One region of the Megasphaera sp. SW808 genome, then DNA from elsewhere that is predicted to be linked to it. Evidence: riboswitches for the same ligand, from Rfam matches in the RefSeq annotation. Region 1 holds a riboswitch; each other region holds the start of a gene.

Region 1 (5,238 bases):
TTCGATCATTTCTTCCTGAAACCCCGCCTGCGCCGACAGCACGGTGCTGATCGGCTTGAGCTCGTATGCATATTCGCCTGCATTCCTCTCGCTGACGGCGACGACGATTCCTTCTTCCTGCCGCCGTCCAAAGGGAACCTGCACGCGGCTGCCGACGTGCACAGCCATGCCGTCCGGGACGATATAGGAAAAGGTCTGCTGCAGCCGTTTGGCCGTCGTATTGATGATGATGTCTGCTGTCATACCCCTGCTCCTGCGTTTATATAACATAAATATAGGGACTTGACGAAGCAAGCCCCTATACATTGTATCATATTTAATTCAGCCATGCCACCTGGAAGGCATGATTCCTCTGAGATGGCCCAGTTTTATAAGCCGGCTTCCTGACGGAGAACGTCGGCTTTATCAAGCTGTTCCCAAGGCAGGTTCAGATCGTTGCGGCCGAAATGACCGTAAGCGGCCGTCTGTTTGTAAATCGGGCGCTGCAAGTCGAGCATTTCGATGATGCCGGCCGGACGGAGGTCGAAGTGTTTGCGGATCAATTCGACAATCTTTTCGTTTTCGACTTTGCCCGTACCGAAGGTTTCTACGTGGATAGAAACGGGATGGGCTACGCCGATGGCATAGGCCAGCTGGATTTCGCATTTATCCGCCAAGCCTGCGGCTACGATGTTCTTCGCCACATAGCGGGCTGCGTAAGCTGCCGAGCGGTCTACCTTTGTGGGGTCCTTGCCGGAGAAAGCGCCGCCGCCGTGACGAGCCATGCCGCCGTAGGTATCGACGATGATCTTGCGGCCCGTAAGGCCGGAGTCGCCCTGAGGACCGCCGATGACGAAGCGGCCTGTCGGGTTGATGAACAGTTTCGTCTGGTCATCGAACAAGCCTTCGGGAAGTTCCGGTTTGATGACGTATTCGAGCAAATCTTTTTCAATCTGTTCGCGCGTAACTTCCGGGCTGTGCTGAGCCGAAATGACGATGGTGTCGATGCGGACAGGCTTGCCGTCTTCGTATTCGACCGTTACCTGCGTCTTTCCGTCCGGACGGAGGTACGGCAGCGTGCCGTCCTTGCGGACCTTGGCCAGACGGCGGGACAGGCGGTGAGCCAGAGAAATCGGCAGCGGCATGTAGTCGTCCGTTTCGTTCGTCGCGTAGCCGAACATCATGCCCTGGTCGCCGGCGCCGATCGAGTCGAATTTATCCGTCGTGCCGGATTTCTTTTCCTGCGCTTCGTCAACGCCCATGGCGATGTCCGGGGACTGTTCGTCCAGGGAAACGAGGACGCCGCACGTATCGCAGTCAAAGCCGTATTTTGCGCGGGTATAACCGATATTGCGGACCGTTTCGCGTACGATGTGCGGAATATCTACGTAGCACGTCGTGGAGATTTCGCCTACGACGTGTACCATACCTGTCGTTACGAGGGTTTCGCAGGCGACGCGGGCGTTTTTATCTTTTTCCAAAATTGCATCCAAAATGCCGTCAGAAATTTGGTCGGCCATTTTGTCGGGATGGCCTTCGGTTACGGATTCAGACGTAAAAAATTCACGATTCTTTGCCATTATATCCTCCTTATGCGTTCAAAAAAAATCCCCTCTGAAAAGAGGGGTATGTATCAGCCCATCTTTCAGTACGCTACACTGTTGGATTTAGCACCTTTCATTCACTGAAGGTTGCTGCTGCATCATCGGGCCAATCCCTCCACAGCTCTTGATGGTTAAATATTTTATTCACTTGACCTATTGTATACTAACAAGAAGAATTATGCAAGACCTATTCGAAAAATCATGGCCTCGATTACTGATTTTTTTTGGCTAAAATCGCCGCGGCCCGTTCTACGATGACCGCCGCCAGGTCTTCCTTGTCCATTTTCTCGAGCTTTTCCATCGAGCCGTCAGGGAACAGGAAGGTGGCGATATTCGTCGTGCCCTGGAAGCCGGCCCCTTCGGCGCTGACGTCGTTGGCGACGAGCATGTCGAGGTTCTTCTTCTTTAACTTAGCCGTGCCGTACTCGATGAGGTTCGTTGTTTCGGCAGCAAAGCCGATGAGAACCTGATGGGCCTTGCGCTGGCCCAAGCCGTACAGGATGTCCGGGTTTTTAGCCATCGTCAAGGTCAGCGTTTCGTCGGATTTCTTGATCTTATTCGCTGCCGGATGAGCCGAACGGTAATCGGCGACGGCAGCCGACTTGATGACCAGATCGCAGTCGTCGTAATACGAATCGACGGCGGCCTTCATGTCGTTGGTGCTGCCTACGTCGATGCGGCGCGCTACGCCGGCCGGCGTCTTCAGATGGTCGTTGCTGCCGGCGACCAAGGTGACGTCTGCGCCGGCAAAGGCTGCGGCTTTAGCGATGGCAAAGCCCATGCGGCCGCTGGAATGGTTGCCGATAAAGCGGACCGGGTCGATAGGCTCGCGCGTGCCGCCGGCCGTGACGATGACCTTCTTTCCTTTCAGCAGGTTCGTCCGGCAGGCTGCAAATTCAATATAGTCGACAATATCTTCCGGTTCGGGCAGGCGGCCGACGCCGGTAACGCCGCAGGCCAAATGACCTGTAGCAGGCTCGATGATTTCATAGCCGTACTCTCTGAGGGCGGCGATATTTTTCTGCACGATGGGGTTCGTGTACATGTTGCTGTTCATAGCCGGGGCGATGACGACGGGAGCCGTCGTAGCCATGACCGTCGTCGTCAGCATATCGTCGGCAATGCCGCCGGCAATTTTACCGATGACGTTGGCCGTAGCCGGGGCGATGACGAATACGTCGGCCCACTGGGCCAGGGCGATGTGTTCGACGTTAAATTCGGGAATATCGCCGAACATGGATACGGCGACGGGGTTGCCGGAAATTTCCCGCATCGTCAGCGGCGTAATAAACTCCGCCGCATGATCGGTCATAATGCACTTGACTTCGGCGCCGCGCTTGCGCAGCATGCTGGCGATTTCAGCGGCCTTAAACGCGGCGATGCCGCCGCTGATACCCAAGACGATTTTCTTGTTTTCTAATAACATGGCGATACTATCCTCCGCAATTATTTAATGCCGCCCTGAGGCTTTTCATAGGTAATCTTGCCCTGATCGATTTCTTCCATCGCGATGGAAACGACGCGCGTCGTTTCTACGTCTACGAGCGGTTCGTCGCCGTCCGTCAATTCGCGGGCCCGTTTTGCCGCCAGCGTAACTAAGGTGTATTTGCTGTCTACTTTTTTCATTAACGATTCCAACGTCGGTTTAATCAACATAAGAACATCTCTCCTCTTTTACTGCATACAAATTTCTATTGATACGCCTGCTTGGTCTCTTCGATACAGTTGGCGTTGCGCATGACTCGGCACTCCTCTGCTTTCAGCACGGCGGCAGCCTTCTGAATCGCTTCGCCCAGATCGTCGTTGACGATGACATAGTCGTATTTATCAATCCATTCCAGCTCGTTCCGGGCCTTCGCCAGCCGCGCGGCGATGACGTCGTCCGAGTCGGTATGGCGTCCCCGAAGCCGTTCTTCCAGGACGGCCTTACTCGGCGGAACGATGTAGATAAAGACACCTTGGGGATATTTTTCCTTCACCTGCATAGCTCCCTGAATGTCGATTTCCAGCATGACGTGGTTGCCCTGACGGAGCATCTGGTATACGTATTCCTTCGGTGTGCCGTAATAATGGTCGTATACCTTGGCGTGTTCCAAGAACGCGTCTTCCTTCAGCAGCTCTTCAAAACGGCCGTTGTCGGTAAAATAATAGTTGACGCCGTCTTCTTCGCCCGGCCGCGGCTGGCGCGTCGTCATAGAAATAGAATAATGGATATTGGGAAAATGCTCCCGCAGTGCGTCGCATATCGTCCCCTTGCCGGCGCCGGACGGGCCGGAGACGACGATAAGCAGACCTGAATCGATCATGGTCGCTCCATCCTCTCTTATAAATCTTCTTCTGGTTCTTCCTGGTCTTCCCCGTCGACCTGCAAAATGCGGTGGGAAATGGTTTCCGCCTGCAGGGCCGATAAGATGATCTGCCCATTGTCCATGATAAGGACCGAACGGGTCTTGCGGCCGAAGGTCGCGTCGATGAGCGTATTGCGCTCCCGCGCTTCCTGCACCATGCGCTTAATCGGCGCCGATTCGGGGCTGATAATGGCTACGACTTTGCTGCCCATTACCATGTTGCCGAACCCTATATTCAATAAGTTGAAATTCATAGACTCACCATCATTCGATATTCTGCACCTGTTCGCGGATTTTTTCGATTTCGTTTTTCAGCTGCAGGACATATTCCGTCACGTCGGTGTCGTTGGCCTTCGAGCCAATCGTATTGACTTCCCGGTTCAGTTCCTGGATGAGGAAATCAAGCTTGCGGCCTACGTCACCGTCCTGTTCCAGAAAGCCCTTTAATTGTACCACATGGCTGCGGAAGCGTACAACTTCTTCCGTAAAATCCACCTTGTCGGCGTATGTAGCTACTTCCTGCAGCAGCCGATCCTGGTCGGGAACCTGGCGGGCCGCATCGAACAGGGCCAGTATTTTCTTCTCCAGCCGTTCCTTATAGCGGGCGACGACGTCTTCTTTCTTCGCTTCAATGGCCTCGATCATAGCCGCCATCCTGTCGGTCCGCGCCAGCAAGTCGCGGCGGATATTAGCTCCTTCCTTGTCCCGCATGGCGACCATGCCGTCCAAGGCGCCCTGCAGGGCCTGGGCGAAGACGGGCCATACCTCTTCGGCGTTGACTGCCGGCGGTTCCTGAACGAACCAATCCTTAGTCAAGCCCATGATCAGCGGCAGCGTCGTCTTTTCTCCGCCGAACAGCGACTGGTTTACGTCGTCCATCGCCGCCTTGCAGGCTGCCAGGGCCGCGTAGTCGATGCGGATCTGCGGCGCCGCCGGCGTCAGCTCACCGACGGTGACGTATACGTCGACCTTGCCGCGGTGCAGCGTCTCCTTTATACTTTTCCGCAATTTATCTTCCAGCGCCAGATAGGCGTGGGGCATGCGGATGTTTAACTCTAAAAATCGTTGGTTGACGGCACGCATTTCAATGGTCACGCTGACGTGCTCATCGCTGTACGTACCTCGGCCGAAGCCGGTCATACTGCGCACTATGATGACCTCCTCTACAGCATCGTTCTATCTAATGTATTAGTATAACGTAAATCCGGCCGCAGGTCTATATACTTTTACGCAAAAGGCCGACTTTTCCCCTCAAAATCCGCGCCCGGCCGCAAGCCTATCTACTCACGGCCCCGTATTTATGGTAT
Region 2 (5,238 bases), on a different contig from region 1:
ACGCTTTCATCGTCGGGATGGGCCTGCATGTCCTTCTCCGCATCCTTGAGCTGTTCTTCCAGGCGCAGCACGTCCTGCCAGGCCTCGGTGATGGTCTGCCGCAGCGTCACGTCGTCTTCAAAGGCAATATCCTGCTGCAGGTAGCCGACCGATTCGCCTTCGGACACGACGAAGACGCCGCTGTCATATTCTTCCTGACCCATAAGGCATTTCAGGAGCGTCGATTTGCCTGCGCCGTTGGCTCCGATGAGGCCGATGCGTTCGCCGCGGCGGATTTCAAAGGATACGTCCTGAAACACCGTATGGACGCCGAATGATTTCGATAATTTCTGTACTTTTATACTTCCCATGGTTATCCTCTCATCTATGCTGCATCATGATATAATTTGCTAAGTATACATTATAGCATATCTGCTGCCGCCGCGACAGCTTCCGGCCGTTGTCATATCCCGGCGAATATGCTACAGTAAAGGCAAAGACACCTTTTGAAAGCGGGGGATAGATTATGATGTACAAACACGTTATGCGCCGCGCTGCGGCGGCCTGCCTGTTCGTAGTGAGCGGGCTGTTTCTGAGCGGCTGCGCCGACCTGCACGCCGACATGACCTTTAAGGACGACGGCTCCATCGTCCTGCGCAAGGACTTATCCTTTCAGATTCCCATGCAGGCCGACATGGCCGCTTCCCTGAATCAATGGAAGCAGGAAGACCGGCAGAACGGCTTCACCGTCGAAGATACGGCAAACGGCTACCGGTCCAGCAAAACCTACGCCGGCATACAGGATATTGCCGATACAGGCGGCGAATTCTGGACGCCCGACCCGGAATACGGTGAAATCCGGCTGCACAAGGGCCTCTTGTATGACTATTATTCCATCCATACGCGGATCAAGGGACAGGAAAACGCCGCCCTGCCACAGGCCCATTACGAAGACAATATTCCCAATTTCTTCCAGGTACCATCCAGCGTCGACGTCTGGAGTTATTTGGAATACCGCAAGCAGGCTGAACGGGAAGCGGCCCAGCTCAACGAAATCCATAACCAGGCCGTCGCCGCCGCCGTCAACTCGGCGTCTCTCGACTTTACGATGCACCTGCCCATGGCCGTCGACGCCACAAACGCCGACCAGGTCCTCGACGACGGCAAGACCCTCGTCTGGGATTTGAAGCCGGCCTTTATCAACACCCAGGGCGCCTCGGCAGGCCAGGATATTCACATGCAGGCCCAGTTCCGCATTTTCCATCAGACGACGGCCATCCTGCTAGGCGTCGTCTGCGCGGCCCTCGTCATCGCGGCGATTGTCTGCGCCGTCCTCGTCAAGCGCAAGCAGCCGACGGGACAATCCAAGCCCTATCTCATCGGCCTGGCCGTCTCCATCGTCTGCCTCGTCGGCTTAGGCGGCCTCGTCCAATCGGCTACGGCAACGCAGGTCACCTTCTCCGACAGCGACCGCATCATCAGCAAAGCGTTGCCAGAAGGCTCAGCCTATCAAACGCTTCCGTCCCCCAACAGCCTGGACACCGCCAAGGCAATGGCAAAAGACCATACTCTCCATGGTGAAGTCGTGGCTGTTTCCGAAGAAGATGACGACGGCTACCTAGCATTGTTCCAGACGACAGCCGGCCCTTGTTTCGTCATTGCCGACAAAGCCAGTGATTCCATTGCCGTTGTGCCATTCAAACAGTCGCTCATCCATTTCCGCACACAGTACACCCAGTTCTCGAACGGTAAAAAGAGCTATTACCCCCTTACCTTTATCATGGCCCGGCAGAATGACACGAAAGATAGCCCTGACGTAAAACTAGGCATCTGGCAAAACGACATGCATCAAATTCCCACATACGTTCTCATTGAACCCGATGAAAACGATGTCATCCACGTTGACGGCAATCCGTCTTCAGCCTGGAACACCCTTACGCCATCGCATTATCAAGTGCCAATGAAAGATGAAATAAATATCCGCATGGCCAAGATTTTTGCCAACCACATCGACAGCCTGAGCAAGGACGTCCGGGCCCGCGACGTCATCCTGCCGAATAAATAAACCCGCAAAAAAAGACCTCGTACGACGCCGTACGAGGTCTTTTCCATGTCTTTATTTTTTAAGCAATCCCTTTTCTTCTATAAAGGCCGCCAGGAGCTCCGCCGTACCGACCATGAGCTCCGGACAGGATACGGGGCCGCCGTTGGCCGGGCTCTTGAGGACGCGGCAGCACGACGCGTGGAACTTACCCATCCACAGCTGATAAAATTCCTTTACGGGAGCGTAGATTTCCGCCTTGGTCTTTTCTTCCGGCGTATTGCGGCCTACGAGAAGGCCCAGGATATGGCAGGCGCCGTTCAGGGCGCCGCAGAGACAGCCCGAGCCGCCGACACCGCCGCCCATGACCGATACCATGCGGAACACGTCGTCCGACAGGTTGAGGCCGTAATATTCATTGCAGGCCTTTAATACCGTTTCGGAACAGTTATTGCCGCCTTGCTGGTATTTTTTTACTACGTCTTGAATCGATTCCATTTCGTATTACCTCCTAATGCAATATCTCGTCCTTTGATTATATCACATTTTTGCCGTTCTGCCCTTTACTTTCGTTCTCGTCATATCAGGCCGGCAGACTATGCAAATATAGCAATTTGACAAATCTGAGATTCATGATACACTATGTTCAAGACAATTTTACATCCTTTTATCCAGAGCGGCGGAGGGACTGGCCCAATGAAGCCCGGCAACCGATAACGACGGTGCTAATTCCTGCGGATTGATTTCCGAGAGATAAAGACCCTGCGACGATACCTCTTTCTCTTGGGAAAGGGGCTTTTTTCATGGGATAAAAGGCTAAACGGTCTTACGCCATATCATTTTATATTTAGGAGGAATCATTTATGAAGCATTTCAAAAAACTTACCGTCCTGGCCGCTGCGGCTCTCTGCGCGCTGGCCGTATTGGCCGCCGGCTGCGGCAGCGACGCCCCGGCAGGCGGCAAAGAGTCGACGCAGAATAAGGTCCTGACCGTCGGCGCGACGCCCGTTCCCCACGCGGAAATCTTAAACGAAATCAAGCCCCTCTTAGCCAAGGACGGCATCGATTTGAAGATCATCGAATTTACAGATTACGTCAAGCCGAATCTGGCCCTGAACGACAAGGAGCTAGACGCCAACTTCTTCCAGCACGGCCCCTACATGGAAACGTTCAATAAAGAACACGGCACGCAGCTCAAGGCCATCTGCAAGGTCCACATCGAACCGATGGGCATTTACTCCCATAAAGTCGCCAAACTGGACGAATTGGCAAACGGCGCGAAGGTCGCCATCCCCAACGACCCGACAAACGGCGGCCGGGCCTTGCTCATCCTGCAGAAGGCCGGCCTGATTTCCCTGAAGGATAACGGCAGTATCACCTCTACGGTGCAGGACATCGTGAAAAACGACAAAAACCTCCAGTTCGTCGAATTGGAAGCCGCCCAGATTCCCCGCTCCATTGACGACGTAGACATCGCCGTCATCAACACGAACTTCGCCATGGAAGCCGGCCTCAATCCGCTGAAGGACGCGATTTTCCTCGAAGATAAAGACTCGCCGTACGCTAACATCTTAGCCATCCACGAAGGCGACGAAAACCGCCCGGAAATCCAGGCTCTCGTCAAAGCCCTCCAGTCTCCGGAAGTGAAGAAATTCATCGAAGACAAATACCAGGGAGCTATTCTGCCCAGCTTCTAATACAACACACATATATATTCATGCAAAAGGGCCTCGTTCCAGGCCCTTTTGTTATACATACGGCCATACTTCATGGTATAATATAAACAAAAACACGCGGCTGTACTCGTGCTTATCCCCTGTCAGCTATGCAGCAAGGAGCAATATATATGCGCACAAATGAATTATTTGCAAAAAAAACAGTCTTTTCCTTTGAAGTCTTCCCGCCCAAGCCGGATACGCCCATCGAGACGATTTACGCCGCTTTAGACGAGCTGAGCCAGCTTCATCCCGATTTCATCAGCGTCACCTGCGGCGCCAGCGGAAGCGGCAGCGGCGGCAACCGCACCGTCGAAGTGGCCTCGGCTATCAAGCACACCTACGGCTGTGAAACGGCGGCTCATATGCCCTGCATTTACCTGACTGAAGACGACGCCCTGCGTACCCTGGACGCGCTGAAAAAGGCGGGCATCGAAAATATCCTGGCCCTGCGGGGCGACGAAACACCGGGCCGCGAACGGGCCCATGTCTTCGAACATGCCAGCGACCTCGTAGCCTTCATCAAGCAGAACGCCCCGGAATTCAACGTCATCGGCGCCTGCTATCCCGAAGGCCATACGGAAGCCCAGACCATGGCCGCCGACATCCGCAACTTAAAGACGAAGGTCGACGCCGGCGCCAGCGAGCTCATTTCCCAGCTTTTCTTCGACAACGCCACCTTCTACCGCTTCCTCGAACGGTGCGAAATCGCCGGCATCAGCGTCCCCATCGAAGCGGGCATCATGCCTGTCACCAATAAGAAGCAAATCGAACGGATGGTGTCCCTGTGCGGCGCGACCTTGCCGGTCAAGTTCCAGCGGGCCATCGCCAAATACGGCGACAATGCCGAAGCCATGCGGGATATCGGCATCGCCTACGCCATCGACCAGATCGCCGACCTTTTGGCTAACGGTGTCGACGGCATCCACGTCTACACGATGAACAACCCCTATATCGCCAAGAAGATTACAGAAGCCGTAAAAAATCTATTATAAGAAATCCAAAAAAGCCCTGTACAGCATCGCTGCACAGGGCTTTTAGTTTACCATATCGTTTTATTCTTTCAGCACGTAGCCGTAGGCGTGGACGCGGCCGTCGTCTTCGTGTTCCAGGTACACGCCCTGGATTTCCGAGGCAAAGCCGGGAAGCTCGTTGAGCCCTTCTTCGAGGGCCTTGAAATACTGGACGGCCGTCGGCGACCACCGTTCGCCCGGCACGACGCAGAGGACGCCCGGCGGATAGGGCAGGGCCCCTTCAAGGGCGATCCGGCCTTCCAGCTCGTCGAGAGGCACGAGCTCGCCTTGTCCGCGAATAAAGGCGTGCTGCGCTTCCTGCGGCGTCATGACGTATTCGGGGAAATAGTCGCGGCGGAACAGCTTCTTCTGCAAATCCTTTACATTTCTCGCCTTGTAGAAATCGTGCATTTCCTGGCAGAGCTGCTGGATCGTGTAGCCGGCGTAGCGTGCCGGATGGGAGTTGTACACGCCCAGGAGGACTTCCTGC
Region 3 (5,238 bases), on a different contig from region 1:
GCATAAACAGAGGGTAAAGAAATTTCCCGGAACATAAACGCAAAAAACTGCCGCGCCGAAGCACGACAGTTCTCACATATGCCATATGCAGTTATAGTACCATGAGCAGCGTCCCTATGGTGATGAAGGCCGCGCCGGCGACGACCTTTAGTGTCGCCGTTTCATGAAACAGGAGGAAGGCCAGGAGCAGGGTAATGACGACGCTCAGCTTGTCGATGGGCACGACCTTGGACACGTCGCCCAGCTGCAGGGCCTTGTAGTAGCAAAGCCACGACGCCCCCGTCGCCAGGCCCGACAGGATGAGAAAGAGCCAGCCCTTCCGGCTGATGCCGCCGAAACCGTCCCAGTGTCCCGTCAAGGAGACCATGCCGAAGGCCATGACTAAAGCCACGGCCGTCCGAATAGCCGTGGCCACATGGGAATTCACGCCTTCGATGCCGATTTTTGCCAGGATAGTCGTCAAGGCTGCAAATACGGCCGATCCCAGAGCTAACAGCGCCCACATCATCCTTCATCTCCCTTTCGGCCTATCATCGCGAGCGGAACCGATAGCCTGCGCCCCACACCGTTTCGATATACTTCGGCTTAGCCGAATCCTTTTCTATCTTGTCGCGGATGCGGTTCACGTGGACCGATACAGTCGCCGTTTCGCCCAGGGATTCTGCGCCCCAGACGCGGTCAAAGAGCGTCTCCTTGCTGAATACCATGTCGGGATTTTTCGCCATAAATAAGAGGAGCTCGAATTCCTTATTAGCCAGGGACACTTCTTTTCCGGCGATGAAAACCCGCCGCGCCGACTCGTCGATTTCCAGGTCGCCGTACTGCAGGACGCTTTTCGACGTCTCCCGGACCGTCAGCCTGTCGTAGCGGGCCAGATGGGCCTTGACGCGGGCGACGAGTTCGTTGGGGCTGAAGGGCTTGACGATGTAATCGTCTGCGCCCAGCCCCAGTCCCCGTATCTTGTCGATGTCTTCCTGCTTGGCCGACACGAGGAGGACGGGGATATTCTTGTACTCCCGGATATGGCGGCAAATCTGAAAGCCGTCTTGGCCGGGCAGCATGATGTCCAGCAAAATCAAATCGAAGGGCTGCCGCAGGGCCTGCTCCTGCCCCTTGATGCCGTCGGTCTCGATGGACACGGCAAAGCCGTTGGCTTCCAGATAGTCCTTTTCCAATTCGGCAATGCCTTTATCGTCTTCAATGATCAATATGTATTTCATCGTCAGTTCCTTCCTTCCGTATAGGCAATTCGATACAAATGGTCAGTCCCTTGGGCTGGGTCTGCTCGGCCCAAATCTTCCCCTTCATTTCATCGATGATCTGCTTGGCTACGGCCAGTCCCAGGCCGCTTCCCTTAGCCACGTCGCTGCGGGCCTTGTCGGTCCGGTAAAACGAGTCGAACAGCTTGGGCAGGTCGTCTGCGCCTACGCCCCGGCCGTCGTCGGCAAAGGTCAGCCGCACGGCGCTGTCTCCGGCAGCGTCTAGTGATATGTCCAAATGGCCTTCATCACCGTCTTTATATTTCACGCTGTTGCCAATGATATTTTCCACGACCCGCTGGAAATGGGTCCGGTCCATAGATACGACTGCCGTATCCACAGACGCCGTATAGGAAATGTCCAGACCCTGTCTGCGGAAATGCTCGGCCTGCTCGCCCGTGTAGTCTTCCAAATAGCCGCACAGGTCTACGTTTTCCCAGCAGAATTCTACCTGTCCCAGGTCAAACTTGGAAAAGAGGAACAGCGTCCGCACCAGGCGGGTCATCATCTTCGACGTGTCGATAATCATGGTCAGGTAATGGCTGCGCTTTTCCGGCGTATTGGCAATGCCGTCGCGCAGGCCGCTGGCGTAGCCTTCGATGCGGGTCAGGGGCGTCGCCAGGTCGTGGGAAATGCCGGCGATGAGCTCCTTGCGGTTTCTGTCGTAGGCATCTCTCATTTCCCGCGATGCCTTCAGTTCCCGGCGCATCGTCTCAAAGGCCCGGCAGGTCTGGCTGATTTCGTCGTTTCCGTCGGCGACGACGGGGTGGTCCAGATTGCCCCGGCTGATGTCTTCGGCGATGTTCCGCATCTCCTCTACGGGCCGGACGATTTGCCGGGCCAGCAGGCGCGCTAAGAAAAGCCCTACGGCAATCGTCACGAGGACCGCTAATACGGCTAAGACGACAAAGGCGACCTTCACGATATTCTTCGAGCTGAGGTCCCAAATGCCGCCGTGCTTGCGCAGTTGTACCGGCCCGATGACGGCTACGGCTACGCCCGTCTCAGGCGACGTATAATGGAAGGCGATGCCTTCGTCCGACCAGTTGAGGGCCGCGCCGCTGCCCGGGCTGCGCCGGTACGCCTCGCCGATCGTCGCCCAGGGATCAGTATACTCCGTCGCATACAGGATTCGTCCTTGCTGGGAAATCGCTACGGTAAGGCCCTGATCCTCCAAGTGGTCGCTCGTCTGCATGAGCCGGCCCATGCCTCCGGTATACCAGTCGGCGCGGACACAGAGGCGGCTCAGCTCAAACTGCACCGATAAGGTCGGGCCATTGCTCTCCGGCCAGAGAAAGGAAATGGCCGCCGCCCTGTTGATGTTGCCGAAGTGGAGGCCTAAAAAAATAGCGATGCTGACGACGAGAGTAAAGGCCACGGGAATGGCTATCATGACAAAGTTAGACAACAGCAATCGTTTTCCAATAGGTATATCTCTCAGGTTCATCTGTCCTTCTCCCCGCTTTCCTGCCGCATGACGCGCCTTGTCTTTTATTATACCACGCCGCCGCAGATATCTTGATGCGTTCGCAAATATATTCATTACTATGCAGTGTATGCGGAAAAGATAAACAAAAATTAAACGAAGGAAAAATTCTTCATAAAACCTCCGTGCCCTTGTCTTTTCTGCAGCAGGCATCCGATTGATGGGCTTAATACATTTAAAATGCAACTATATTTTTAGAAAAATATTCCGATTTTCCTGTGTATATTCTGCAATTTTACGAAAATCCCAGGCCACAGGCCGCGCCTATTTCTTTTGTTTTCTTATTATTTTACACGGCGAGATACCTCTTGCATTTGACAACACCCGTTCCTTAGTGATAATATGTTAAGCAACAACCAAATATACAAGTTCATCCAGAGCAGCTGAGGGACTGGCCCCATGACGCTGCGGCAACCCCCGTCAGGGAAGGTGCCAATTCCAACGGAGTATTCCGGCAGATGAAGCGACATACACGAAATACCGAGCCGTCATCTGTTTGACGGCTTTTTTAGTTGTACTGCCACCGGGTTGAACTCGTACTGAATCAAGGAGTTGATATTGTGATAAAACTGGAAAACATTACCAAAACCTACGACGGCAAGGCCCAGGTCCACGCCCTCAAAGGCGTCAACCTGACCATTGAAGACGGCGAAATCTTCGGCATTATCGGCAAGAGCGGCGCCGGCAAATCGACCCTCGTCCGCTGCATCAACATGCTCGAACGGCCGACGAGCGGCAACGTCATCATCGACGAAAAGAACCTGACGAACATGACCGACGCCCAGCTGCGGGCGGAACGCAAGCATATCGGCATGATATTTCAGCATTTCAACCTGCTCTCGTCGCGGACGGTCTTCGACAACATCGCCTTCCCCCTGGAGCTCATCGGCGCATCGAAGGAAGCCATCCAGAAAAAAGTCGCCGACCTTTTGGAATTAGTCGGACTGACGGACCGGCAGTTCAACTACCCGGCCCAGCTGTCGGGCGGCCAGAAGCAGCGCGTCGGCATCGCCCGGGCTCTGGCCAGCGACCCGAACATCCTCCTGTGCGACGAAGCCACGTCGGCCCTGGATCCGCAGACGACGAAATCCATCCTCGAGCTGCTCAAGGACATTAACCAGCGCCTGGGCATTACCATTGTCATCATCACCCACGAAATGGCAGTCATCAAGGAAATCTGCAACCGCGTTGCCGTCATTGAGGGCGGCGTCATCAAGGAAGCAGGCCGCGTCGTCGACGTCTTTACCAATCCCCAGTCCCAGACGATGAAGGACTTCGTCAAATCGGTCATCAACATGGAACTGCCCGCAGGCATCGCCAAGATGGGCATTACGGATCAGCCTGCGCCGGGCTACGATATGCTCGTCCGCCTGCGCTTCAAGGGAGCGGCTACGAACGAACCCGTCGTCGCATCGGTCGTACAACGCTTCCACACCTACGTCAGCGTGCTCTACGGCAATATCGACTACATTCAGGACGAACCTTTCGGCTATCTCATCGTCGTCATCATGGGTTCTATGGAACAACAGGCAAAAGCATTTGAATATATCAAAGAATTACCTATTGGAAGCGAGGTTTTAGGATATGTCCCAAGAAATCATTAATTTAATGCTCCAAGGCATTCAGGAAACGGTCTTCATGGTCGCCGTTTCCACGGTCATCGCCGCTATCATCGGTATTCCCCTCGGCATTACGCTGGTCACGACCAGCCGGGGCCATATTCTGGAAAACCGCTTTATCAATCAGATACTGGGCACCATCGTCAACATCATCCGCTCGATTCCCTTTATCATCCTCATGGTCGCCATCATTCCTCTGACCCGCATCATCGCCGGCACGTCCATCGGCACGACGGCGGCCTGCGTGCCCCTGACCATCGTGGCCATTCCCTTTTTGAGCCGCCTCGTTGAAACGTCTATCCGCGACGTCGACTTCGGCCTCGTCGAAGCCGCGGAATCCATGGGCGCCACGCCCTTCCAGATCATCCGCAAGGTCCTCATTCCCGAAGCCCTGCCGACGATCATCAACAACATTACGGTCCTCGTCGTCAACCTCATCGGCGCCTCGGCCATGGCCGGCGCAATCGGCGGCGGCGGCCTCGGCGACATCGCCATCCGCTACGGCTACCAGCGCTTCCGCGCCGACGTCATGCTGGCGACGATTATCATCCTCATCGTAGGCGTCAACCTCATCCAGGCCTGCGGCGACTTCGCCTCGCGCAAGAAAAATAAAAAATAAGCAGATATGACAAACCCAGACCGCAGCAGAACCTGCCATGGTCTGGGTTATCTTTATGCAGCGCCGAATGTGACATAGGCGACGCACCGGCCATTCATCCGGGATTCGCAGTCTGAACAAGGAGCTGGACGGCAGCCGGGAACCCTTCCTGACCCGCGGCGAACCCATGGCCGCTGAGGCCGTCGACGTATTGGGAGCCTAATTTCCCAGGCCGCTCGCAAAGATAATCACGACGTAAAAAAAACAACATATCCG

What was found. Region 1 has a riboswitch for S-adenosylmethionine ahead of metK (methionine adenosyltransferase). Riboswitches for the same ligand answer to the same signal wherever they lie in the genome.
Region 2: it holds a riboswitch for S-adenosylmethionine, as region 1 does, so the genes downstream of both, E0L13_RS06980 (MetQ/NlpA family ABC transporter substrate-binding protein) here and metK (methionine adenosyltransferase) in region 1, are expected to answer to the same signal.
Region 3: it holds a riboswitch for S-adenosylmethionine, as region 1 does, so the genes downstream of both, E0L13_RS08745 (methionine ABC transporter ATP-binding protein) here and metK (methionine adenosyltransferase) in region 1, are expected to answer to the same signal.

The regions. Positions count from the first base shown of each region.
Region 1 is NZ_SJOT01000002.1:66,803-72,040, forward strand. It holds gene priA (primosomal protein N') at 1-243, opposite strand, end outside; gene metK (methionine adenosyltransferase) at 369-1,559, opposite strand; SAM riboswitch class I at 1,615-1,717, opposite strand; gene coaBC (bifunctional phosphopantothenoylcysteine decarboxylase/phosphopantothenate--cysteine ligase CoaBC) at 1,795-3,009, opposite strand; gene rpoZ (DNA-directed RNA polymerase subunit omega) at 3,030-3,239, opposite strand; gene gmk (guanylate kinase) at 3,275-3,889, opposite strand; gene E0L13_RS01155 (DUF370 domain-containing protein) at 3,907-4,185, opposite strand; gene E0L13_RS01160 (YicC/YloC family endoribonuclease) at 4,196-5,071, opposite strand.
Region 2 is NZ_SJOT01000015.1:18,981-24,218, reverse strand. It holds gene E0L13_RS06995 (ABC-F family ATP-binding cassette domain-containing protein) at 1-350, opposite strand, end outside; gene E0L13_RS06990 (hypothetical protein) at 506-2,044, shown strand; gene E0L13_RS06985 (C-GCAxxG-C-C family protein) at 2,096-2,518, opposite strand; SAM riboswitch class I at 2,685-2,780, shown strand; gene E0L13_RS06980 (MetQ/NlpA family ABC transporter substrate-binding protein) at 2,884-3,717, shown strand; gene metF (methylenetetrahydrofolate reductase [NAD(P)H]) at 3,867-4,730, shown strand; gene speC (ornithine decarboxylase) at 4,791-5,238, opposite strand, start outside.
Region 3 is NZ_SJOT01000022.1:36,220-41,457, forward strand. It holds gene E0L13_RS08730 (EamA family transporter) at 92-508, opposite strand; gene E0L13_RS08735 (response regulator transcription factor) at 531-1,220, opposite strand; gene E0L13_RS08740 (HAMP domain-containing sensor histidine kinase) at 1,198-2,706, opposite strand; SAM riboswitch class I at 3,113-3,210, shown strand; gene E0L13_RS08745 (methionine ABC transporter ATP-binding protein) at 3,306-4,349, shown strand; gene E0L13_RS08750 (methionine ABC transporter permease) at 4,330-4,983, shown strand; gene E0L13_RS08755 (hypothetical protein) at 5,078-5,238, opposite strand, start outside.